3 regions of the Liquorilactobacillus hordei DSM 19519 genome follow, and region 1 is predicted to be linked to each of the others. Evidence: predicted binding sites of a transcription regulator. Region 1 holds the regulator's gene; each other region holds the start of a gene.
What was found. Region 1 encodes CtsR, which represses protease genes until heat stress. Its sites were predicted from a motif close to TTGGTCAAAAAAGGTCAAANA; they were not measured.
Positions count from the first base shown of each region.

Region 2: a site for CtsR is predicted at 3,457-3,477, ahead of G6O70_RS10900 (ATP-dependent Clp protease ATP-binding subunit). Genes of this name have one in related genera too.
Region 3: a site for CtsR is predicted at 6,220-6,240, ahead of clpP (ATP-dependent Clp endopeptidase proteolytic subunit ClpP). Genes of this name have one in related genera too.

Region 1 covers NZ_CP049303.1:602,355-610,430, reverse strand. Annotated here, with positions in the region: gene G6O70_RS04115 (ATP-dependent Clp protease ATP-binding subunit) at 1-1,509, opposite strand, end outside; gene G6O70_RS04110 (CtsR family transcriptional regulator) at 1,526-1,993, opposite strand; tRNA gene G6O70_RS04105 (tRNA-Pro) at 2,208-2,281, opposite strand; tRNA gene G6O70_RS04100 (tRNA-Pro) at 2,321-2,394, opposite strand; tRNA gene G6O70_RS04095 (tRNA-Arg) at 2,400-2,473, opposite strand; tRNA gene G6O70_RS04090 (tRNA-Leu) at 2,491-2,576, opposite strand; tRNA gene G6O70_RS04085 (tRNA-Gly) at 2,589-2,660, opposite strand; tRNA gene G6O70_RS04080 (tRNA-Thr) at 2,674-2,746, opposite strand; tRNA gene G6O70_RS04075 (tRNA-Leu) at 2,752-2,836, opposite strand; tRNA gene G6O70_RS04070 (tRNA-Lys) at 2,859-2,931, opposite strand; tRNA gene G6O70_RS04065 (tRNA-Val) at 2,936-3,008, opposite strand; rRNA gene rrf (5S ribosomal RNA) at 3,015-3,131, opposite strand; rRNA gene G6O70_RS04055 (23S ribosomal RNA) at 3,215-6,133, opposite strand; tRNA gene G6O70_RS04050 (tRNA-Ala) at 6,285-6,357, opposite strand; tRNA gene G6O70_RS04045 (tRNA-Ile) at 6,377-6,451, opposite strand; rRNA gene G6O70_RS04040 (16S ribosomal RNA) at 6,536-8,076, opposite strand, start outside.
Region 2 covers NZ_CP049303.1:1,958,512-1,966,587, forward strand. Annotated here, with positions in the region: gene G6O70_RS10880 (glycosyltransferase family 4 protein) at 1-797, opposite strand, end outside; gene ptsP (phosphoenolpyruvate--protein phosphotransferase) at 979-2,700, opposite strand; gene G6O70_RS10890 (phosphocarrier protein HPr) at 2,700-2,966, opposite strand; gene G6O70_RS10895 (hypothetical protein) at 3,165-3,344, opposite strand; gene G6O70_RS10900 (ATP-dependent Clp protease ATP-binding subunit) at 3,504-5,711, shown strand; gene G6O70_RS10905 (DUF1827 family protein) at 5,841-6,116, shown strand; gene G6O70_RS10910 (MucBP domain-containing protein) at 6,163-7,218, shown strand; gene G6O70_RS10915 (ABC transporter permease) at 7,446-8,076, opposite strand, start outside.
Region 3 covers NZ_CP049303.1:953,788-961,863, forward strand. Annotated here, with positions in the region: gene uvrA (excinuclease ABC subunit UvrA) at 1-327, shown strand, start outside; gene G6O70_RS05800 (S-ribosylhomocysteine lyase) at 398-868, shown strand; gene rapZ (RNase adapter RapZ) at 1,109-1,993, shown strand; gene G6O70_RS05810 (gluconeogenesis factor YvcK family protein) at 1,990-3,009, shown strand; gene whiA (DNA-binding protein WhiA) at 3,032-3,976, shown strand; gene G6O70_RS05820 (ISL3 family transposase) at 4,198-5,460, shown strand; gene clpP (ATP-dependent Clp endopeptidase proteolytic subunit ClpP) at 5,549-6,142, opposite strand; tRNA gene G6O70_RS05830 (tRNA-Arg) at 6,698-6,769, opposite strand; gene rpoN (RNA polymerase factor sigma-54) at 6,835-8,076, shown strand, end outside.

The DNA of each region.
Region 1 (8,076 bases):
CAAGCGATTTGTTTCCTTCTTTTGCATCTGCGTGACTGGTACACCTGTCCATTCAGAAACAATCTTTGCAATATCTTCCGATTCTACACTCAGAGTATATTTTGCGTGATCAGTACTTGCTTTTATCAATCTATCAATTTGTTTCTTAATTTTTAATTCTTTTACTCGAATTTCAGCTACTTCCTCAAATTCTCCTGAACCTAACGCTACAACTTTTTGCTCAGCCAATGTTTTTAATTGATTCTTCTTTTCGGCAATCTTATTAACTCCGTTGCTATTTTCAATACGTACACGTGCCGCTGCTTCGTCCATTAAATCAATTGCCTTGTCTGGTAAGAAACGGTCTGCAATGTAACGAACACTTAATTGTACAGCACTTTCAATTGCATCATCCGTTATTTCGACTTGATGATGATCCTCATAGCGAGAGCGTAAGCCCTTAAGAATAGCAATTGTATCCTCGCTCGAAGGTTCTTCAACTAATACCTTAGCAAACCGTCGTTCTAGCGCAGAATCAGATTCGATATATTTTTGGAATTCATCAAGCGTAGTTGCTCCAACAACTTGAACTTCTCCTCTAGCCAAAGCTGGTTTTAAAATATTTGAAGCATCAATTGCTCCTTCTGCACCACCAGCTCCAATTAACGTATGCAACTCATCAATAAATAAAATGACATTTCCATCAGCATATATCTCATCAATTATTTTCTTAACACGGTCTTCAAATTCTCCACGATACTTGGTTCCAGCTACTAATGAACCCATATCAAGCATCATTACACGCTTATTCTGCAAAGAATCAGGAACACTTCCCGCAATAATAGCTTCTGCAAGGCCTTCTGCTACGGCTGTCTTACCAACACCTGGTTCACCTAGCAAAACAGGATTATTCTTTGTTCTTCTACTCAAAACCTGAATAAGACGTTTAACTTCTTTTTCCCGTCCAATTACAGGATCTATTTTTTTATTTTGAGCTAAATCAGTAAGATCCCTAGCTAATGAGTTAAGTGTTGGTGTCCCATTTGTCTTAGTTGTTTTTTTATCATACTTTTTCATTTGAGCTTCACTCAAGCCCAATTTATGCACTATTGATTGGTACATTCTCCTAGTGTCAACATTAAGTGCCTGTAAAATACGTGAAGAAAGAATATCATTATTTCTTAACAAAGCAAGTAAAAGATGTTCAGTCCCAATTTTTTGTGCATTTGTTCGTTTAGCTTCATCTCCAGCTAACGCCAATATTTCTTTTGCACGGGGTGAATATGGAAGATATCCAACACTGTCAGTTTTTTTCAGTGTGCCATATCCAGCAATTCTTTCGATTTCTTCTCTAACATCTGTTTCTGTAATTATAAATTGTTTTAAAACTTTAGCTGCTATACCTTGTTCTTCGAGGGTTAAAGCAAGTAATAAATGTTCAGTTCCAATTGCTTGATGGCGAAAATATTTAGCCTGTTCCTGTGCCAAAACTAAAACCTTTTTCGCGCTTGGTGTAAATAAATTATCCATTGTAACCCCTCACTTTCTAGTCGTCGTATCTTAAACGATTCAATATATTAATCAAGATTCTTGCCCTAACTATCTTTTCGATTTGGTTATTTTGAAAAGCAAGAGTTCGCTTATCAATACTAGAAATAATCAAGTTAGATTCTCTTCTTGTCAGCATTCCTTCCTGATACAAACTTTGAATGATCTGAAATGCCTTATTAAAATCAATTTCATCTCCTACTATACTAATCAAATCATCTATAACGTCTGAATCATCTAATAAATTGACTTTGACAATTCTGATGTAGCCTCCTCCACCACGTTTGCTTTTTACAACATATCCGTTTTGAATGGTGAATCTAGTATTAATGACATAATTAATCTGTGATGGTACACAGTTGAAAAGATCAGCTATTTCGGAGCGCTTGATTTCAACTTGTTGTGAATCAGCTAAAATACTCTTTAAGTATTTCTCAATAATATCTGAAATATTTTGGCTTTGCATGCAATCATCCTTTTTAATTTGACTAATATTGACTTTTATTATACGGAAAAAAATTGCAATTGCAAAGTTAATGACATACTGGCAAAATATTATATTCTTTGTTAAAGATTAAACCACAAAAATCTTTTTTATCAACCTAAATATTAAAAAAGATTGCAGACACAAAAAAAGTTATGGTAATATCCCATAACTTCATCATATACATGCTCTCAAATCGGGAAAACAAGATTTGAACTTGCGACCCCTACGTCCCGAACGTAGTGCTCTACCAAACTGAGCTACTTCCCGATTAATAAATCCAAAGAAATAAGTCAATCAACTCTCAAATCGGGAAGACAGGATTCGAACCTGCGACCCCCTGGTCCCAAACCAGGTGCTCTACCAAGCTGAGCTACTTCCCGATTAATGCACCCAGTAGGAGTCGAACCTACAACCTTCTGATTCGTAGTCAGACACTCTATCCAATTGCGCTATGGGTGCATAATAATAAAACTTAATGCCGAGGACCGGAATCGAACCGGTACGGTAATCACTTACCGCAGGATTTTAAGTCCTGTGCGTCTGCCAGTTCCGCCACCCCGGCAAAAAACAAACAAGCGGAAGACGGGATTCGAACCCGCGACCCCCACCTTGGCAAGGTGATGTTCTACCACTGAACTACTTCCGCAAAAAAATATAAATGCCGACTAGACGATTCGAACGCCCGACCCTCTGATTACAAATCAGATGCTCTACCAACTGAGCTAAGTCGGCAAAAATGGTGCGGGTGAAGGGATTTGAACCCCCACGTCTTTCGACGCTAGAACCTAAATCTAGTGCGTCTGCCAATTCCGCCACACCCGCAAATATAAAAATAAAAAAGAAATGAGTCGTGACAGGCTCGAACTGTCGACCCTCTGATTAAAAGTCAGATGCTCTACCGACTGAGCTAACGACTCAAGATGGAGGATACAGGGCTCGAACCTGTGACCCTCTGCTTGTAAGGCAGACGCTCTCCCAACTGAGCTAATCCTCCATATTTGCACGGCAACGACCTATCCTCGCAGGGGGCGATCCCCCAACTACTATCGGCGCTAAGAAGCTTAACTTCTGTGTTCGACATGGGAACAGGTGTATCCTTCTTGCCATCATCACCGCACTCTTTTACTTGAGAAAACTTTGTTCTCTCAAAACTAGCTAATATTTCTCTTCCTTAATCAACTACCGTCCGCATTTCTTTCTTTGGTTAAGTCCTCGACCGATTAGTTTTGGTCCGCTCCATACATCACTGTACTTCCACTTCCAACCTATCTACCTGATCTTCTCTCAGGGGTCTTACTTCCCGAAGGAATGGGAAATCTTATCTCGAGGTGAGTTTCGCACTTAGATGCTTTCAGCGTTTATCTCATCCACACATAGCTACCCAGCGATGCTCCTGGCGGAACAACTGGTACACCAGCGGTGTGTCCATCCCGGTCCTCTCGTACTAAGGACAGATCCTCTCAAATTTCCTACGCCCGCGACGGATAGGGACCGAACTGTCTCACGACGTTCTGAACCCAGCTCGCGTACCGCTTTAATGGGCGAACAGCCCAACCCTTGGGACCGACTACAGCCCCAGGATGCGATGAGCCGACATCGAGGTGCCAAACCTCCCCGTCGATGTGGACTCTTGGGGGAGATAAGCCTGTTATCCCCAGGGTAGCTTTTATCCGTTGAGCGATGGCCCTTCCATGCGGAACCACCGGATCACTAAGCCCGACTTTCGTCCCTGCTCGACTTGTAGGTCTCGCAGTCAAGCTCCCTTGTGCCTTTACACTCTGCGAATGATTTCCAACCATTCTGAGGGAACCTTTGGGCGCCTCCGTTACCTTTTAGGAGGCGACCGCCCCAGTCAAACTGCCCACCTGACACTGTCTCCCACCACGTTTATTGGTGAGGGTTAGAGTGTTCATACAACGAGGGTAGTATCCCACCAATGCCTCCATCGAGACTAGCGTCCCGATTTCTATGGCTCCTACCTATCCTGTACAAGTTGTACAAACACCCAATATCAAGCTACAGTAAAGCTCCATGGGGTCTTTCCGTCCTGTCGCGGGTAACCCGCATCTTCACGGGTAATATAATTTCACCGAGTCTCTCGTTGAGACAGTGCCCAAATCGTTACGCCTTTCGTGCGGGTCGGAACTTACCCGACAAGGAATTTCGCTACCTTAGGACCGTTATAGTTACGGCCGCCGTTTACTGGGGCTTCAATTCTGAGCTTCGCCGAAGCTAACCCATCCTCTTAACCTTCCAGCACCGGGCAGGCGTCAGCCCCTATACGTCATCTTACGATTTTGCAGAAACCTGTGTTTTTGATAAACAGTCGTTTGGGCCTATTCACTGCGGCTGAACTTGCGTTCAGCACCCCTTCTCCCGAAGTTACGGGGTCATTTTGCCGAGTTCCTTAACGAGAGTTCTCTCGCTCACCTTAGGATTCTCTCCTCGACTACCTGTGTCGGTTTGCGGTACGGGTAGTTATTATCTAACTAGAAGCTTTTCTCGGCAGTGTGACATCAGTATCTTCGCTACTATAATTTCGCTTCCCATCACAACTCGTCCTTATAAGTAAGCATTTGACTCACTTACAAACTCGTTGCTTGGACACACATATCCATCAGTGTGCATACTTAGCCTCCTGCGTCCCTCCATCGTTCAAACAATAATAACTAGTACAGGAATCTCTACCTGTTATCCATCGCCTACGCCTCTCGGCCTCAGCTTAGGTCCCGACTAACCCTGGGAGGACGAGCCTTCCCCAGGAAACCTTAGTCATTCGGTGGACAGGATTCTCACCTGTCTTTCGCTACTCATACCGGCATTCTCACTTCTAAGCGCTCCACCAGTCCTTCCGGTCTAGCTTCTTCGCCCTTAGAACGCTCTCCTACCACGCAACCTTACGGTTGCATCCACAATTTCGGTAATATGTTTAGCCCCGGTACATTTTCGGCGCAGGGTCACTCGACTAGTGAGCTATTACGCACTCTTTAAATGGTGGCTGCTTCTGAGCCAACATCCTAGTTGTCTATGCAACTCCACATCCTTTTCCACTTAACATATATTTAGGGACCTTAATTGGTGGTCTGGGCTGTTTCCCTTTCGACTACGGATCTTATCACTCGCAGTCTGACTCCCGGATATAGATCGATGGCATTCGGAGTTTATCTGAATTCAGTAACCCTAGATGGGCCCCTAGTCCAAACAGTGCTCTACCTCCACGATCCTTTCTTTCCGAGGCTAGCCCTAAAGCTATTTCGGAGAGAACCAGCTATCTCCAAGTTCGTTTGGAATTTCTCCGCTACCCACACCTCATCTCAGCATTTTTCAACATACATGAGTTCGGTCCTCCAGTGCGTTTTACCGCACCTTCAACCTGGACATGGGTAGGTCACTTGGTTTCGGGTCTACGTCTACATACTGATACGCCCTATTCAGACTCGCTTTCGCTACGGCTCCGTCATTTCCGACTTAACCTTGCATGCAAACGTAACTCGCCGGTTCATTCTACAAAAGGCACGCTATCACCCATTAACGGGCTCTAACTACTTGTAGGCACATGGTTTCAGGAACTATTTCACTCCCCTTCCGGGGTGCTTTTCACCTTTCCCTCACGGTACTGGTTCACTATCGGTCACTAGGGAGTATTTAGCCTTGGGAGATGGTCCTCCCGGATTCCGACGGAATTTCACGTGTTCCGCCGTACTCAGGATACTGAATTGAGAGAATGTCATTTCATCTACAGGGCTTTCACCTTTTTTCGCTGATCTTCCCAAATCATTCGATTATAACATTCTTTGGTAACTCAAATATTCAGTCCTACAACCCCAAAAAGCAAGCTTCTTGGTTTGGGCTGTTCCCCGTTCGCTCGCCGCTACTTAGGGAATCGATTTTTCTTTCTCTTCCTGCAGGTACTTAGATGTTTCAGTTCCCTGCGTCTTCCTCTAACTGGTCTATGTATTCAACCAGTAGTAATAGTCGATAAAAACTATTGGGTTTCCCCATTCGGAAATCTCCGGATCATAGCTTACTTACAGCTCCCCGGAGCATATCGGAGTTAGTCCCGTCCTTCATCGGCTCCTAGTGCCAAGGCATTCACCATGCGCCCTTAATAACTTAACCTATCTTTACCTACGGTAAAGCGGTTATGAGTTTAGCGTTCAAGATTTTTCTTGTTTTAAACTCTTTAAAACGCGGTGTTCTCGGTTTGTTAATTATTTTAGAAAAATATTATCTAGTTTTCAAAGAACAAATTTGACAATTATCTTGTCAATGGAGCCTAACGGGATCGAACCGATGACCTCCTGCGTGCAAAGCAGGCGCTCTCCCAGCTGAGCTAAGGCCCCATAAAAAATATAAAAAGGATGGGCCTAAATGGACTTGAACCATCGACCTCACGCTTATCAGGCGTGCGCTCTAAACCAGCTGAGCTATAGGCCCATAACATCCTCAAATAGAGAAGTAGGCCTCTCAAAACTAAACAAAGTTTCAACAATCGTGTGTAGGTTTCCGTTATATCCTTAGAAAGGAGGTGATCCAGCCGCAGGTTCTCCTACGGCTACCTTGTTACGACTTCACCCCAATCATCTGTCCCACCTTAGACGGCTGGCTCCATAAATGGTTACCTCACCGGCTTTGGGTGTTACAAACTCTCATGGTGTGACGGGCGGTGTGTACAAGGCCCGGGAACGTATTCACCGCGGCATGCTGATCCGCGATTACTAGCGATTCCGACTTTATGTAGGCGAGTTGCAGCCTACAATCCGAACTGAGAACGGCTTTAAGAGATTAGCTAAACCTCGCGGTTTCGCGACTCGTTGTACCGTCCATTGTAGCACGTGTGTAGCCCAGGTCATAAGGGGCATGATGATTTGACGTCATCCCCACCTTCCTCCGGTTTGTCACCGGCAGTCTCACTAGAGTGCCCAACTAAATGCTGGCAACTAGTAATAAGGGTTGCGCTCGTTGCGGGACTTAACCCAACATCTCACGACACGAGCTGACGACAACCATGCACCACCTGTCATTCTGTCCCCGAAGGGAACACCTAATCTCTTAGGTTGTCAGAAGATGTCAAGACCTGGTAAGGTTCTTCGCGTTGCTTCGAATTAAACCACATGCTCCACCGCTTGTGCGGGCCCCCGTCAATTCCTTTGAGTTTCAACCTTGCGGTCGTACTCCCCAGGCGGAATGCTTAATGCGTTAGCTGCAGCACCGAAGGGCGGAAACCCTCCAACACTTAGCATTCATCGTTTACGGTGTGGACTACCAGGGTATCTAATCCTGTTTGCTACCCACACTTTCGAACCTCAGCGTCAGTTACAGACCAGAGAGCCGCTTTCGCCACTGGTGTTCTTCCATATATCTACGCATTTCACCGCTACACATGGAGTTCCACTCTCCTCTTCTGCACTCAAGTCTTTCAGTTTCCAATGCATGACTTCGGTTAAGCCGAAGGCTTTCACATCAGACTTAAAAAACCGCCTGCGTTCCCTTTACGCCCAATAAATCCGGACAACGCTTGCCACCTACGTATTACCGCGGCTGCTGGCACGTAGTTAGCCGTGGCTTTCTGGTTAGATACCGTCACTGCATGAGCAGTTACTCTCACACACGTTCTTCTCTAACAACAGAGTTTTACGATCCGAAAACCTTCTTCACTCACGCGGCGTTGCTCCATCAGACTTTCGTCCATTGTGGAAGATTCCCTACTGCTGCCTCCCGTAGGAGTTTGGGCCGTGTCTCAGTCCCAATGTGGCCGATCAACCTCTCAGTTCGGCTACGTATCATTGCCTTGGTAAGCCTTTACCTTACCAACTAGCTAATACGCCGCGGGTCCATCCAGAAGTGATAGCAAAACCATCTTTCAAACAAAAACCATGCGGTTTTTGTTATTATGCGGTATTAGCACCTGTTTCCAAGTGTTATCCCCCTCTTCTGGGCAGGTTACCCACGTGTTACTCACCCGTTCGCCACTCAAAACTTTCGTGAATGCAAGCATTCGGTGAAAGTTTTTCGTTCGACTTGCATGTATTAGGCACGCCGCCAGCGTTCGTCCTGAGCCA
Region 2 (8,076 bases), 880 kb from region 1:
GCAAAAATAATAGCTGATTCTAATTTCAATTCTGTAACCTGCTCCTTCAAAGATTCCATAGCAGGCCCATCACCAACAATTAATAACTTCACATCTGGGACTCTTTTTAAAATTTCTGGAAAAACAGCAATTAGCCTATCAATATTCTTTTCATAAGCTAACCTGCTCAATGTTAATAAGATTGGTGTCTCACTTTTAAATTTATACTTTTCACGTAAATTTAAATCAGCCGCAACATTTCCAAACTTGTTAATATCTACTCCTGTTGGAATGACTGTCACAGGTGATTTAATGCCATACCTATCCAAAGTATCCAAAACTCTTTCACTTGGCGCAACTATCCCTGTCATATGGTAACAAAATGTGCGTGACATTTGCTTTACATGATAGGGTTTCAATAATTTGCCCTTAGCAACATAATGTAAGTAATCTTCATACATTGTGTGATAGGTATGTATACATGGAATCTTCAAATTCTTGGCTACAAATTTACCAATCCACCCCATCGAAAATTCAGTCTGAGTATGCACAATATCTAACTCCAAATCGCGTGCCACCTGATATGCTCTAAAAAGGCCCCTCACTGCGATACGACGATCGGTAAATGAAATAAACGGTATGCTGCTAAACCTAAAAATATTTCTTTCATATTGATTAGGTTCAACATTTGGGTCAGTTGTTGTAAAAATGTATACATTGTGTCCATGTTGTTCCAACTGTTCACGTAAAGTTTTAACAGAGGTAGCTACGCCACTGACTTGCGGAAAATAAGTATCCGTAAAAATCCCAATATTCACGAGCATCCCCCTTAATAATTAATAGTCAATGTTAATTATATTGGTTCAAACAACTTAATGCAACGATTCCTCAATTTTTCGTTGAAAATCATTTTTAATCTTAATAGTTCTTTTACTTAATCTTCAAATTTGAAATAAAAAAAGCCGAATTTCATAAGAAATTCGGCCAAAAATTATTCAATTAATCTGTAAATTCCTTAACTAAGGAGATAACTTCCTCAGTTGTTTCACATTCATTGACTGCTTTTTCAGCTAATTTTTTCATTTTTTCCGTATCTAATTTTTTCATTAAACTACGAGTCTTAAGAATTGAGGTTGCACTCATTGAAAATTCATCAAGACCAAGTCCAGCTAAAATAGGTACAGCAATCTGATCACCAGCCATCTCACCACACATACCAGTCCATTTACCCTCTGCATGAGAAGAATCAATAATGTTCTTAATAAGACGTAGAATTGATGGGTTGTAAGGTTGGTACAAATAAGAAACTCGCTCGTTTCCACGGTCAGCAGCCATTGTATATTGGATCAAATCGTTTGTCCCAATACTAAAGAAGTCAGAATATTTAGCCAATTTGTCAGCAATCATCGCTGCCGCAGGAATTTCCATCATCATACCGACTTCAATATCATCTGAGACAGGCTTTCCAGCCTGAACAAATTTTGCTTTTTCTTCTTCGAAAATTGCTTTAGCAGCTTTGAATTCTTTTACAGTAGCAATCATTGGGAACATAATTGCTAAACGTCCATAATTAGATGCACGCAACAAAGCTCTCAGCTGTGTTCTAAAAATATCTTGCTTATCTAAACTAATACGAATAGCACGATAGCCTAAGAATGGATTCATCTCTTCAGGTAATGGTAAGTAAGGTAATTCTTTATCTCCACCTATATCCATTGTGCGGACAACAACTTGCTTACCACCCATACCCTCAACGGCTTGTTTATACGCTTCGAATTGATCATCTTCACTAGGAAGTTCACTCGCATCCATGTATAAAAACTCCGAACGGAATAAACCAACAGCTTCTGCACCATTATCAGTTGCACCTGCTACATCTTTTGGTGTACCAATGTTAGCACCCAAAGTGAATTGCTTGCCATCTGCTGTAAGGGTCTTAGCATCCTTCAATTCTTCCCATTCAGCCTTTTGCTTGGCGAAATCAGAAGCTTTATCTTCATACTTCTTCAATTCCTCAGCAGAAGGTTCAATAATCGCTTCGCCTTCAATACCATCGATGATGACAGTTTGATCCTCTTTAATTGCACTAGTAGCATCTCCTGAACCAACAATAGCAGGAATTTCAAGGGTTCTTGACATAATAGCTGAATGTGAAGTACGTCCACCTATATCAGTGATAAAGCCCTTTACAAAGTTCCTATCTAATTGTGCAGTATCAGATGGAGTTAAGTCATGTGCTACAATAACTACCTCTTCATTAATTAAAGCAGGGTTAGGTAAGTTAACTCCTAGCAAATGGCTCAAAACACGCTTAGTAACGTCTCGAATATCGCCTGCACGTTCTTGCATATAAGCATTATCTGTCATACCCTCAAACATTGCGATAAACATATCTGTTACATCTTTCAAAGCTTTTTCAGCATTAACCTTATCATTTGTAATCTTATCCTTGATGTTCCCAATCAACTCTGGATCAGATAAAATAGTTAAATGTGCTTCAAAAACTTCTGCTTCTTCTGCACCTAAATTGGCAGCAGCCTTCTCTTTGATAATCTTAAGATCAGCTTTAGCAGCTTCAACCGCATCGTCCAACCGCTTAGTCTCAGCTTCTGTATCTTCAACAGAACTTTCGGAAAACGATAAATCTGGTTGAACGAGCATGTATGCCTTTGCTGCAGCGATACCATCACTTGCAGCAATACCCTTCAACATTTCAGACATTATTCAGCAAGTCCTTCCTTTGTCATTGCGTCAGCAATTGCTGCAAGTGCATCTGTTTCATCTGCACCATCAGCACTGATTGTAACATCAGCATTTTGACCAACACCAAGTGACATAACACCCATAATTGATTTCAAGTTAACAGATTTTTCTTTATAAGTTAAAGTAATATCTGAATTGAACTTGCTTGCTGCTTGTACCAAAAGTGTTGCTGGGCGAGCGTGAATACCTGTTTCTGCGATAATATGAAATTCTTTCTTTTCCATGTCTAGTCGGACTCCTTTACGTTATAAATAAAGTATTTTAAGAACTCATCTGTGAATGAAAGCATTACAAGAACGCGTTTTCATTATATAATGACAGAATCGTTCCTACTAAAAATAAATGTTAGCATGAATCAAATTACAATACAAGTTTTACAATACAAGTTTTTTATTTTTTTCCCGTCATCTTTTCTAATTTGATTATCTTTCAAAATGATATATAATTTGCCCATTATGACCAGCAATTCCCACTACTCTTTTCCGTTGTGGAAAATTCATAAACTCCTCTTGAAAGTCCATAAAATTCTCAGCCGTTATTTTAATTTCTGTGATTTCACCATTAGCTAATTTTTCTAACTTATCCTTAAATGTCTCCTCCATGCTATCACTCCTTTTTATGTCCCCTTAATGATACTTACTTTTTTCCTGAAAAACAAATTGTGAGAAGACTTAATGCTTGAACTACCAATTAAAAAAAAGTATACTACTTTCAAAGGTCAAAGATAGTCAAATAATTTCAAGAAAGGTAGTGAGTTCTTAATGCTATGTCAAAATTGCAAAAAAAACGCAGCCACAATACATCTTTCAACAAGTCTTAATGGTCAGCAAGCATCAATCGACCTTTGCCAAAACTGCTACCGTGCTTTAAAAGAACAGTCTCAAAGAAATGGTGAAAGCAATGCCATGCAAGATCCCTTTGGTTTTGGGAGTCTTAACGATATCTTCCGATCACTCGGAGACAGCTCAGCAGCTACCCAGCAGTCCCAGCAAGGTGCTCCACAGGCAGCTCAATTCTCGGGTAATGGTGGAGGTAGACGTGGCAACAATGGAATTCTAGCACAATTCGGTTTAGATTTAACAAATGAAGCAAAAAACAACAAGATTGACCCCGTAATCGGTCGTGACAATGAAATTTCACGTGTAATTGAAATCTTAAACCGGAGAACAAAAAATAATCCTGTCTTAATAGGTGAAGCAGGTGTTGGTAAAACTGCTGTTGTCGAAGGATTAGCCCAAAAGATTGTTGATGGTGACGTACCTCAGAAGTTACTGGATAAACACGTTATTCGTTTAGACGTAGTATCTTTAGTTCAGGGAACCGGTGTACGTGGTCAATTCGAACAACGGATGCAACTACTAATGAACGAGTTAAAACAGAATCAAAATATTATTCTTTTTATCGACGAAATTCACGAAATTGTAGGTGCTGGTAATGCTGAGGGTGGTATGGACGCTGGTAATGTATTAAAGCCTGCTCTGGCTCGCGGTGAGCTTCAATTAGTAGGTGCAACCACTTTAAATGAATATCGCACTATTGAAAAAGATGCAGCACTCGCTCGAAGACTTCAGCCTGTCCAAGTTGATGAGCCTTCTATTAATGAAACAATCAAAATACTTGAAGGTATTCAAACTAAATATGAGTCATATCATCACGTTCGCTACACTCCTGAAGCTATAAATGCAGCAGTTAAGTTATCTAGCCGCTATATTCAGGACCGCTTTTTACCAGATAAGGCAATCGACTTGCTTGATGAATCAGGTTCACGTAAAAATTTGACAATTCAAGCTATTGATCCTCATGTTATAGAACAAAAAATAAAAAATGCGCAAGAACAAAAACAAATTGCGTTGAGCTCGGAGGATTACGAAAAAGCTGCTTATTATCGTGATCAATTAAATAAACTGACTTCGATGAAAGAAACACAAGTTGATGCTGAAAATTCTCCAGTAATCACTGAAAAAGATATGGAAAAAATCATTGAAGAAAAAACCAACATTCCAGTAGGCGAACTACAAGAAAAGGAACAAACACAATTAAAGAATCTAGCAATTTCACTAGATTCTCATATTATTGGACAAAAAGATGCTGTTAATAAGGTTGCTCGTGCAATCAGACGCAATCGTGTCGGTTTTAATAAATCTGGACGTCCTATCGGCTCTTTCCTATTTGTAGGGCCTACCGGTGTAGGAAAAACAGAGACAGCCAAACAATTGGCAAAAGAACTGTTTGGTTCCTCAGATTCAATGCTTCGTTTTGATATGAGTGAGTATATGGAAAAACATTCAGTCTCAAAATTGATTGGTTCCCCTCCTGGATATGTTGGATATGAAGAAGCTGGTCAATTAACCGAACAGGTTCGTCGGCATCCATACAGTTTATTGTTACTCGATGAAGTAGAAAAAGCACATCCAGATGTAATGCATATGTTCTTACAAATACTCGATGATGGACGTCTAACTGATTCTCAAGGTAGAACTGTTAGTTTTAAAGATACTATCATTATCATGACTTCAAATGCAGGAAGCGGAGATTCTGTTGCAAGTGTTGGTTTTGGAGCTGCTGCCAGTGGAAATACACACTCTGTATTAGACAAACTTACTAAATACTTTAAGCCCGAATTTCTAAATCGGTTCGATGATATTGTTGAATTTAATGCATTGAATAAGGAAGACTTAGTTTCAATAGTGTCATTAATGTTAGATGAAGTTAATGGTATGATGTCTCAACAAGGACTTTCGTTAAGTGTAACCGATGAAGTTAAAGATAAACTGGTTGATTTAGGTTACAGTCCTCAAATGGGTGCTCGTCCACTCAGACGTGTTATTCAAGAACAACTTGAAGATAGTGTCGCTGATTATTATCTTCAACATCCAAATACAAAAGAATTTGAAGCAAAATTGGTTGATAATCAAATAATAATTGATGCACCCAAGATTGTTAATGTTAATAAACAAACAAAAAATTAACTTTTAATCAAAAAGGAAGTGTAAATCCAATTACATTTCCTTTTTTCGTAGCATTTTCCTATAGTATGTATCCTGTTTTATATTATAATAGAGGCATAAAAACAATTAACAGTACGGGGAGGAATTATAATGCATCTTATCGACGTTAGTGGCAGTTACTCCAGAAAGATAAAACATGAACTTGAAAGTTCTATTAATCACTTCATCAAAATTTATACACTTGGCAATACACGTGTGGTTTTCAAGAAAAATGCAACAACTAGTGAGATTGTTATTTCCAACAAAGTACGTGGAATTACTGTGGAAGAAATTAGTTTCGTACTCGAAAAACTAACAAACCGGTCAATCAACGATGTAACAATTATTACTGGTAATAGAGTTGTTGATATCTCATTTAAAAATTGAAATTGAAGTAATAATCTTTTCTACTTGTTTCTAAGGCGGTGCATTCTTGAAATTTCCCAAATTCATTAAAAATTTATTATCACGAGATTCAAAAAGAAAATATTCAAGTAACAAAAATAAAAAAGATATACAACCTACACGGAAGAACTCTCCCGAATTGAAATCTGTGAAAGAAAATAAAAATACAGTTGAAGTTGCACCTAAAACCTCATTTAGGAAAAAAGATTTTCAAGACTCTGTTTTGTTAATTATCTATGCAGATGAAGATGGCAATGAACTTACAACACCGCAAATTGTAAGTGGGCGCCTTGGTGAAAAAATTCATTACCGGATTAAGTCTCTTGAAAATTTTGATTTAATTAATTTTAAAGGATTCACAAAATTTTATGTTGCTCACTATGCCATCTTAACTTTGACATTCCAGAAAAAAATAGCAGGAGCTATTTGGATTTTTTGTAGAGATATGGATACAACCGAGTTAATTCTTCCACCTAAACTGTCCAAGGGATATTTGGGTGATGCATATCAATTATACTCACCTTCTGTACCCGAATACAGTCTAATGAATGTCAAAGGAACAATTAGGGGGATTCGTTCTTCAGAAAGTTCTTCCTTAACATTCTTTTACCGACGGCGTGTATGGCTTACTAATGAGCAGTCAACTCTCTATTTTAAAATGAAAAGTTCTGTACCTGTTTATAGTTCTCCAGAAGGTCGTCAACTTAAAATCACCTTATCTCCTCAAACTATCTGGAAAACCTTCTCAGTAATTACAACCACGGATAATACAAAATGGTATTGTATTGGCGGCCCGCTTTGGATTGCTTTCGATAGTGTCCGCATGTCTGTATATTCAAAGGATTTTACTGAAGGACAACACCTTGATGATTCTGTAAAACTTGCCAGCCTTATCAATGGTACCGTAGATTATATTGCTGACGAGTCTGTCTTTCTTTATGATAGACCTTTTGGCAAAATAGCTGGGAAACTAAAGCATGGAACAAAAGTTCAACTTGGACACACAGTCACCTCTGATGAAATCACATGGTATAGGTTAACTAGTGGCTTTTGGTTGCCAAGTCAATATATCTCATTTGAATAATAATTGGCTTATGTTTTATTATAAAAAAAGTTCAACTTTAAGATAAATAATAATAAACCCTTCAAAATAAAAAGCGTGGCAAAAATCAAAAGAAGATTTTTGCACGCTTTTTTATTTTTATGAAATAGTCAAATTAGCAATATTTATCTATTTTTTAACGGTTTCGAAATTTAGATGAAAAATACTTTTCTTATTTAAAAACAACAACCTTCATAAGTTTGGGGATACTAACTACGTCGTTGATAAACAAAAACAGTTATTGGCATAAAAAACATAATAATTACCACACCACTAATGAACACCATTGTAGCATTATTACTCCAATTACCGGTTTTCAGAATTGTTCTGATTGCAGTAATAGTCAGACTGACCGGATTGATTCTAACTACAGGTTGCAAAAAAGTTGGTAATGTCTTTATTGGAATAAAAGCATTGGATAAGAATGTCATTACCAAGATAATAATCATTGACAAACTACCAATTAATTCTGCCTTCTTAACTAGTAAACCAACTAAAGCAAAAACCCAAGAAATTGACCAGCCAATAAAAATAGCTAATAAAGTAGCAATTCCAAGCATAAAAATGTTCACCGAGGGTCTCCACCCCATCAAAAAAGATGTTGTTAAGGTCATTACTCCCGAAATCAGTAATCGAAAGATATCACCTAGTAACTGTCCTGCTAATGGTGCAATAGGCGAAATAGGTAAGACCTTAAAGCGATCAAAAATTCCACCATTAATATCTTCACGTAATTGTTGTCCTGAACCTGAGGCCGCGTTTAAAATGCTTTGAACTAGAATTCCTGATACAAGCATTGGCAAGTAAGCATGCACACTACCTGCAATAACTCCACCAAAC
Region 3 (8,076 bases), 350 kb from region 1:
ATGAAGCTTGCATCGGAGCTGCATCGTAAGTCAGATGGGAAAACTTTCTATATTTTAGATGAACCGACCACTGGGTTGCATACGGATGATATTAAGAACCTATTGCGTGTTCTGGTGAGATTGGTTGATTCAGGAAATACTGTTTTAGTAATTGAGCATAATTTAGATGTTATAAAAACAGCAGACTATCTGATCGATCTTGGACCAGAAGGTGGCGAAGGTGGTGGAACAATTATTGGTACCGGTACACCAGAAGAACTTTCTAAAAATCCGGCAAGTTATACAGGCAAATATCTTAAAATTGTATTAGATAGGTTTAAAGATTAGTGGGTATTGCTTTTTGTTAGCAAAATGCTAGAGTTAAGAAGTAATCACAATTAGATTGGAGTGTTTAATGATGGCAGAAGTTGAAAGTTTTACGCTAGATCATACAGCTGTTAAAGCACCTTATGTGCGATTAATTACAGTTGAAGAAGGAAAAAAAGGTGACAAGATTTCAAATTATGATTTGCGATTGGTACAGCCAAATGAGAATGCTATTCCAACTGCGGGTCTGCATACGATTGAGCATATGCTAGCAGGATATTTACGTGACCGGATGGATGGTGTGATTGACTGTTCTCCATTTGGATGCCGGACAGGTTTTCATCTTATTGTTTGGGGTGAACAAGATACAACAGATGTTGCAAAAGCACTGAAAGGTTCACTGGAACAAATTGTCAATTCTACTTGGGATGATGTTCAAGGAACAGATATTACTAGTTGTGGAAATTACCGCGATCATTCACTTTTTTCTGCTAAGGAATGGTGCAAGAAGATTCTTGCGGAAGGAATTTCAGCAGACGCCTTTGAACGTAAGGTAGTTTAAAAAAATATTATTGAGAGGAGCTGGGTCAAAAGTTAAATTTTGATTTAGCTCCTTCTTGATATTTTCCAGCTAATCTGCGAATTACTCGTTGTAAACTAATGCAGACATAATCTTTACATTAATATTCGAATTTTATGACGTATAGTTAGCGTGGTTGTTCGGTAATGCTGGTAAAAAGTCGCTATGACATGCGTGGTATGTTATAATGGCGAAAGGTTAATTAATGGAGGTTTGAATAAAATGAAAGAGCCATTAAAACTTGTTGTAGTAACTGGGATGAGTGGTGCAGGAAAGACTGTAGCAGTGCAGAGTTTTGAAGATTTGGGATATTTTTGCATTGATAATATGCCGCCATCTTTATTACCTAAATTTTGGGAGCTAGTTCGTGAATCGGGTAAAATCAATAAGGTTGCACTTGTAATTGATTTGCGATCACGTGCATTTTATGACGAAATAATTGAACTAATAAGAAACTTAGGCAGTGATAATGTTATAGATACAAAGATTCTTTTTTTAGATGCCTCTGATGAAGAGTTAGTTGCGCGTTATAAAGAAACCAGACGTTCCCATCCGCTTGCCATGGAAGGTAGATTAATGGATGGAATCAATCTGGAAAGAGATTTATTGAAGGATATGCGGATGAAGGCTCAATTTGTGGTAGATACCAGTAAATTGACACCGAGACAGTTACGCGAGGAAATTTTTAGAAATTTTGAAACTAGCGCAGAGACAGCATTTCATATCGAGGTCATGTCATTTGGGTTCAAGTATGGAGTACCTATTGATGCAGATATCGTGATGGATGTGCGTTTTTTGCCAAATCCATATTACATTGATGATTTGAAAAAGAAGACAGGGCTTGATAAGGCTGTCTATGATTATGTAATGAATTCTGACAAAACCGAAGAATTTTATACACATTTTATTACACTACTTCAGACCATTATTCCTGGATATAAAGATGAAGGAAAAACAAGTCTGACAATCGCAATTGGATGTACAGGAGGGCAACATCGCTCGGTGGCTTTATCTAAGAGAATTGGTGAAGCCTTGAAGAAAGATTATCCTGTAAGAATTTCACATCGCGATATTGAACGACGGAAGGAGACAGTCAATCGCTCATGACGAAGCACTTATTAAGGAAACAGCGTCCAAATATTGTTGTTATTGGTGGTGGGACCGGGCTTCCAGTAATTTTAAAAGCTTTAAGAAGAAAAAATGCAGATATCACAGCGGTTGTAACTGTGGCGGATGATGGTGGTTCATCTGGAATAATCAGAGATTATATTAATGTAGTTCCACCTGGTGATATTCGTAATGTTTTGGTAGCACTATCCGATTTACCTGAAATTTATAAAAATATTTTTCAGTATAGATTTGATTCGAAGGACCAATTTTTTTCAGGTCATGCAATTGGAAATTTGATAATTGCTGCGCTATCAGAAATGAATGATAGTGGAATTTTTAATGCAGTTCAAGAACTAACCGCTATGATGAAAGTAGAGGGGCATGTATATCCAGCATCAAATTATCCATTAGTTTTAAATGCAAGATTTAAAGATGGTTCTGTGACATCTGGTGAATCAGAAATTTCGGCTGCAGGAAAAACAATTGATAAAGTTTGGGTTTCTAGATCAAATAATGAAGCTCCTGAGGCAGTTCCCGAAGTAATCGATGCCATAATGGATGCAGACCAAATCGTTTTGGGACCTGGTAGTTTATTTACCAGTATTTTACCAAATTTAATGATTTCAAATGTTGGTAAAGCTGTTTGTAAAACAAATGCAGAAGTAATATATATTTGTAATATCATGACACAAAAGGGTGAAACAGAACATTTTACAGATGCAGATCATGTGCGTGTTTTGCATCAACATTTAGGAATGAACTTTATTGATACTGTTCTTGTTAATACTGAACCTGTGCCAAATGATTATATGGATCAGCAAAAGTATGATGAATACTTGTATCAGGTTAAACATGACTTCAATGGGTTACGAAGTTTAGGATGCAGAGTTGTTTCCAATAATTTTTTGGAGCTTAGAAATCATGGTGTATTTCATAACGGTAGCCAAGTTGTAGATGAGTTACTTGGGTTAACAAGTCGACCACTATCATGGATGGATAGTGAATTGAATTAGAATATTTTAAGGGGGTGGTTGCATGTCTTATGCAAGTGATGTTAAGAAAGAATTGACAACGCTTGAGGTTCACTTTGGAAATGCAAAAGCTGAATTGATGGCACTCATTCGAATGAATGGTTCACTAAGTCTTGTAAACCATCATTTTGTGTTAAATATTCAGACTGAGAATCCAGCGATTGCGCGCAGGATATATCAGCTTCTAAAAAAGTTTTATGATGTTGAGAGTGAATTGTTAGTAAGACGAAAAATGAAATTAAAGAAAAATAATTTGTACATTGTTCGTTTGAAGACTGGTAGCGAACAAGTCTTGAAAGATCTTGACATACTTGATGGCTTTCAGTTAAAGACAGGTGTTCCACTTGACTTTTTAGAAGATGATGCAAAAATTAGATCATATTTAAGAGGGGCCTTTTTAGCAGCAGGTTCGGTTAATAACCCCGAAACAAGTCGATATCATTTAGAAATTTATTCCTTGTATGAGGAACAAAATGATGTGATTTGTGATTTAATAAATAAATATGGATTGAATGCACGAAAAACGGAAAGACGTAGTGGATATATTACTTATCTAAAAGAAGCAGAAAAAATTGCTGACTTTTTATCATTAATTGGTGCTACGAGTTCAATGCTTAAGTTTGAAGATATTAGAATTGTGCGTGATATGCGCAACTCAGTTAATCGAATTGTTAACTGCGAGAATGCGAATATGAATAAAGTTGCTGACGCAGCCAAGCATCAAATTGAAAATATTGAATTTATTGATAATAATTATGGAATTAATAAGTTACCACCTAAGATTCAAGATATTGCGCGTGCAAGGCTCACACATCCCGAAGTTAGTTTAAAAGAATTGGGTGATTTAGTTGAAAATGGACCAATTTCTAAATCGGGAGTTAATCACCGTTTACGGAAGATAAATGAATTAGCGGAGCAGTTAAGAAATGGTAATGAAATATTAAATTAGAGAAGCGTTAAACAAAAAAAGATGCTGAATCAAATTCAATTTTTGATTCAGCATCTTTTTTATTACATATAAAAGTATTCCATAATTCAAAATTCGGCTCTAAAATATTGGGTGTTGATGAACTTCCATCAACACCCAATTTTCATGTACAATAAAAGGACAAGTTCCCAAATGCACCACCACATACCAACCAAAGTAAAAGTAAAGGCAAGTGAGAAAACATGTCCCAAGACTATTCTATCGAAAATATACTTCAAATCCAAGACCCAAATATTAAATGTATCAGTATTGACAATTCTGATCCCAAGAAACAAGTCATTCATGCCAAATTAACTTATTCGATAAAGCGCTGTCCACTTTGTGGCCAATCCCAAGTAGTCCGTTTTGGAACTAATTTGATCAACGTCAGGATGCCACCTATCAAAGAACGACCAGTTATCTTAAAACTGCTTAAACAACGTTATCTGTGCAAAAGAGGGCAACATACTTTTAGTGCTGAAACGTCGCTAGTTAAACCACACTGTCAAATCTCAGAAGATACCAAACAGATGATTATTCTACAGCTTACTAAAGATCGTAGTATTACTGATATTGCAGAGGAATTAAATGTTTCACCAGTGGCAGTTAATCGAGTACTTGATTCATTAGCGATTCAGACTAAGACCGCCTTGCTTACCTTACCAACTACGTTGTGTTTTGATGAATTTCGCTCCACTGGTCATCAGATGAGTTTTATTGCCATTGATGGTGATACACATCGGCTAGTTTCTGTTTTACCTAATCGCCTTAATCGAAGTATCCAAAATCACTTTGAAAGTAACTATTCCTTAGCTGAACGTAGGAAAGTTAAACAAGTAGTTATTGATTTCAATGCACAGTATCAATCCGTAATTCACATAATTTTTCCAGAAGCAAAAGTTATCGCCGATAACTTTCATCTAGTTCAAATGGGACTCCAAGCACTGAACCAGACACGCGTACAGTTAATGCATCGATTCACTCAAAATTCACGAGAATATCGAGTTCTCAAACATCACTGGCGTTTATTTTTAAAAACTTATTCTGGCTTAAATCAACGTAAACCACAATGGTTTGCGCATTTAAAGAACTGGTTCACCCAAGAACAATTAGTCTGGCAAGGTCTTGAGTTAGATTCAACCTACCAACACACTTACTTCGTTGCGCATTCCCTAGTTGATGCCTTAAGAAAGCGTGATTATTTAAAGTTCATTAAAACACTAAATCGAGCTGACAAAGTCAGCCCACAGCTTGAAACTACAATAAAGACCTATCGCAAATATCTACCATTAATTAAAAACATGATGGCAAGCAACTATTCAAATGGCCCACTAGAAGGTGTTAATCGCAAAATCAAACAAATTAAACGCACGGCATACGGCTATAGAAACTGGTCACATTTTTACACCCGGATTAGAATTGAATTTACGATTCGAATAAAAAAAAGAAAACCAATTCGAAAATGAATTGATTTTCTTTTAAAAATTTCCCATCAACAGCGGTTGACAAAGAGCCCAAAATTCTTTGTCTAACTTTGAATTTTTTGACTTTATACTATTTAAGATTCTTTTTGTTTTCCATGATTCCATCAATTAAACCATAATCAACAGCTTGTTGAGCAGTCATGAAATTATCACGTTCAGTATCACGATTAATTGTCTTAATATCTTGACCAGAACCATCTGCCAAAATCTTGTTAATTAACTTACGTGTCTTCAAGATATGTTCAGCGGCAATATTAATATCAGTTGCCTGCCCTTGTGCACCACCAAGTGGTTGATGGATCATAATTTCTGAGTTAGGCAATGCAAAACGTTTGCCCTTTGTACCAGCAGTTGAAAGGACACTTGCCATAGAAGCAGCCATTCCCATAACGATAGTCTGAACGTCTGCTTTAACAAAGTTCATCGTATCATAAATCGCTAACCCGGCAGATACACTCCCACCTGGTGAATTGATATAAATATAAATATCTTTTTCTGAATCTTGCGCATCCAAGAATAGCAATTGTGCAATGATAGCGTTAGCCATATCATCATTAACTTCTCCAGAAAGCATAATAATACGATCTTTTAAAAGTCTGGAGTAAATATCATATGCACGTTCGCCTTGTGCTGATTGTTCAATAACAGTAGGTACTAAATTCATTGAACGACGACCCCCTCAAACTATAATTTAACATTCTAAGTGTAGCACTCAAATGTTTGTATTGCTAGTTTAACTTAATGGTCAATAAAGGTCAAATAAAAAAGACGGAGCCTAAATAATTATCGCTAATTTTTAAAATATCTTCAATATAATATGAATTATTGTCAAAAAATTGGAGCATACATAAAAAATGAAAAGTTGCTGTTTATTATGGATAATTCAGGAGTAGTTGAAAAATTTTGATTTATAGAAAGCAATTATTCAAAACAAAAAGAGGCTGTGCCAAAAAGTTGAATTTTGACCTAGCCTCGTTAATTATTCCGGATAAACATGTTCCATACGTCAAATTTTTCCAACCTATGTCACATTTTATTTTGTGTTTATTGAATTTATAATTGGTATTGCTATTACCTATATGAACAAGGAATTATTAGCAATTAATTGATACATGATAAATTAAATTAGTTCATAGAACCTAGACTAATTAAATTATGTACATGGTCAAATAGTTGTTTTGTAAGCGGTAAACACTTATAATCACTAGTAGATAAAATATGCGCCACGTGGGAGTCGAACCCACATTACAAGAACCGGAATCTTGCGTGCGATCCATTACACTAGCGGCGCAATTACTCATACTATTCTACAAGAAAGAATTCAAATTTACAAGTTGAAAAGATAGGTGAAACTTTATGCCCCACAAACAAAGTTATGGGTATGGACAAATTCAAAAACAAATTCAAAAATTTGCACTGACACAGCAGATGCAGCAGTCGATTCAAATACTGCGATATAGTACTGAAGATCTTGCGAAGTATTTAAAACAAAAACAGCTGGATAATCCTTTTATCTCTATTAAGGGGACAATGAGTTATACTGGTAAATCGACGGATATGTCAAATTTCAAAGTTGGTCAGTTTGATATGGTTACAGATAACAAGAGTCAATCGCTGTATGATTATCTGCTGTCACAGGTGCATTTAACGATGAGGAAAACAAATCTTAGGAGTTGGGTTATTTATTTAATTGGTCAACTTGATGAGAATGGTTACCTAAAAATTGATTTAAGGAAACTAATCAGAAAAACTGGCGTCGATTATATTACAATGATGGATGCCTTGACCTTATTGCAGCAACTCGATCCACCGGGTGTAGGGGCACGTTCCTTACAAGAATGTTTACTTTTGCAAATTCAAAATATTGAAGATGCCCCAATTGAGGCACAGTTAATTGTTGAAAACGAGTTTGTGAGTTTGGTTGAACAAAATTGGGAGAAAATTGCAGCTAATCTGGCTATAGATGGCAAACAGATTGAAAATGCGGTTGAATTTATTCAAAGATTGACACCGGCACCAGGAGCAGCTTTTGAACAAGAAAATATAGGATATGTTTACCCTGACTTAATAATAAAAAAAATTTCGGGAACAGCAGATTTTAGTATCAAAACGACCAAGAAGACAAAGCCACTAGTTGTCTTCAAAAAAGACTACTACGATAAGTTTTTAAGAGAAAATGAAGATGAAGTAAAAAAATTTTTGAAAGAAAAGCAAAGAGACTTTCAAGAACTTATCAGAGATATCGAATTGCGTGCAGAGACGATTGTGAGGGTGGCAGAAGTTATAATTGAGCGGCAACATGATTTTTTTGAGGATGGTAACGAGAAATTGAAGCCATTGCTATTAAGAGATGTTGCACAAAAATTGAATTTGCATGAATCTACTATTAGTCGAGCAGTTAATGGAAAATACTTACAGTGTGATTTTGGAGTGTATGAACTAAAATATTTCTTCAAGCGACCTGTGAACAGTATAGGACAAGATATTTCTGTTGATACAATCAAAGAACATATAAATGTAATTATAGCCGCTGAAAACCAGCAAAAACCTTTGTCAGACAGCAAAATAGCAACAAAATTGGAAAAAGTTGGAATAAGA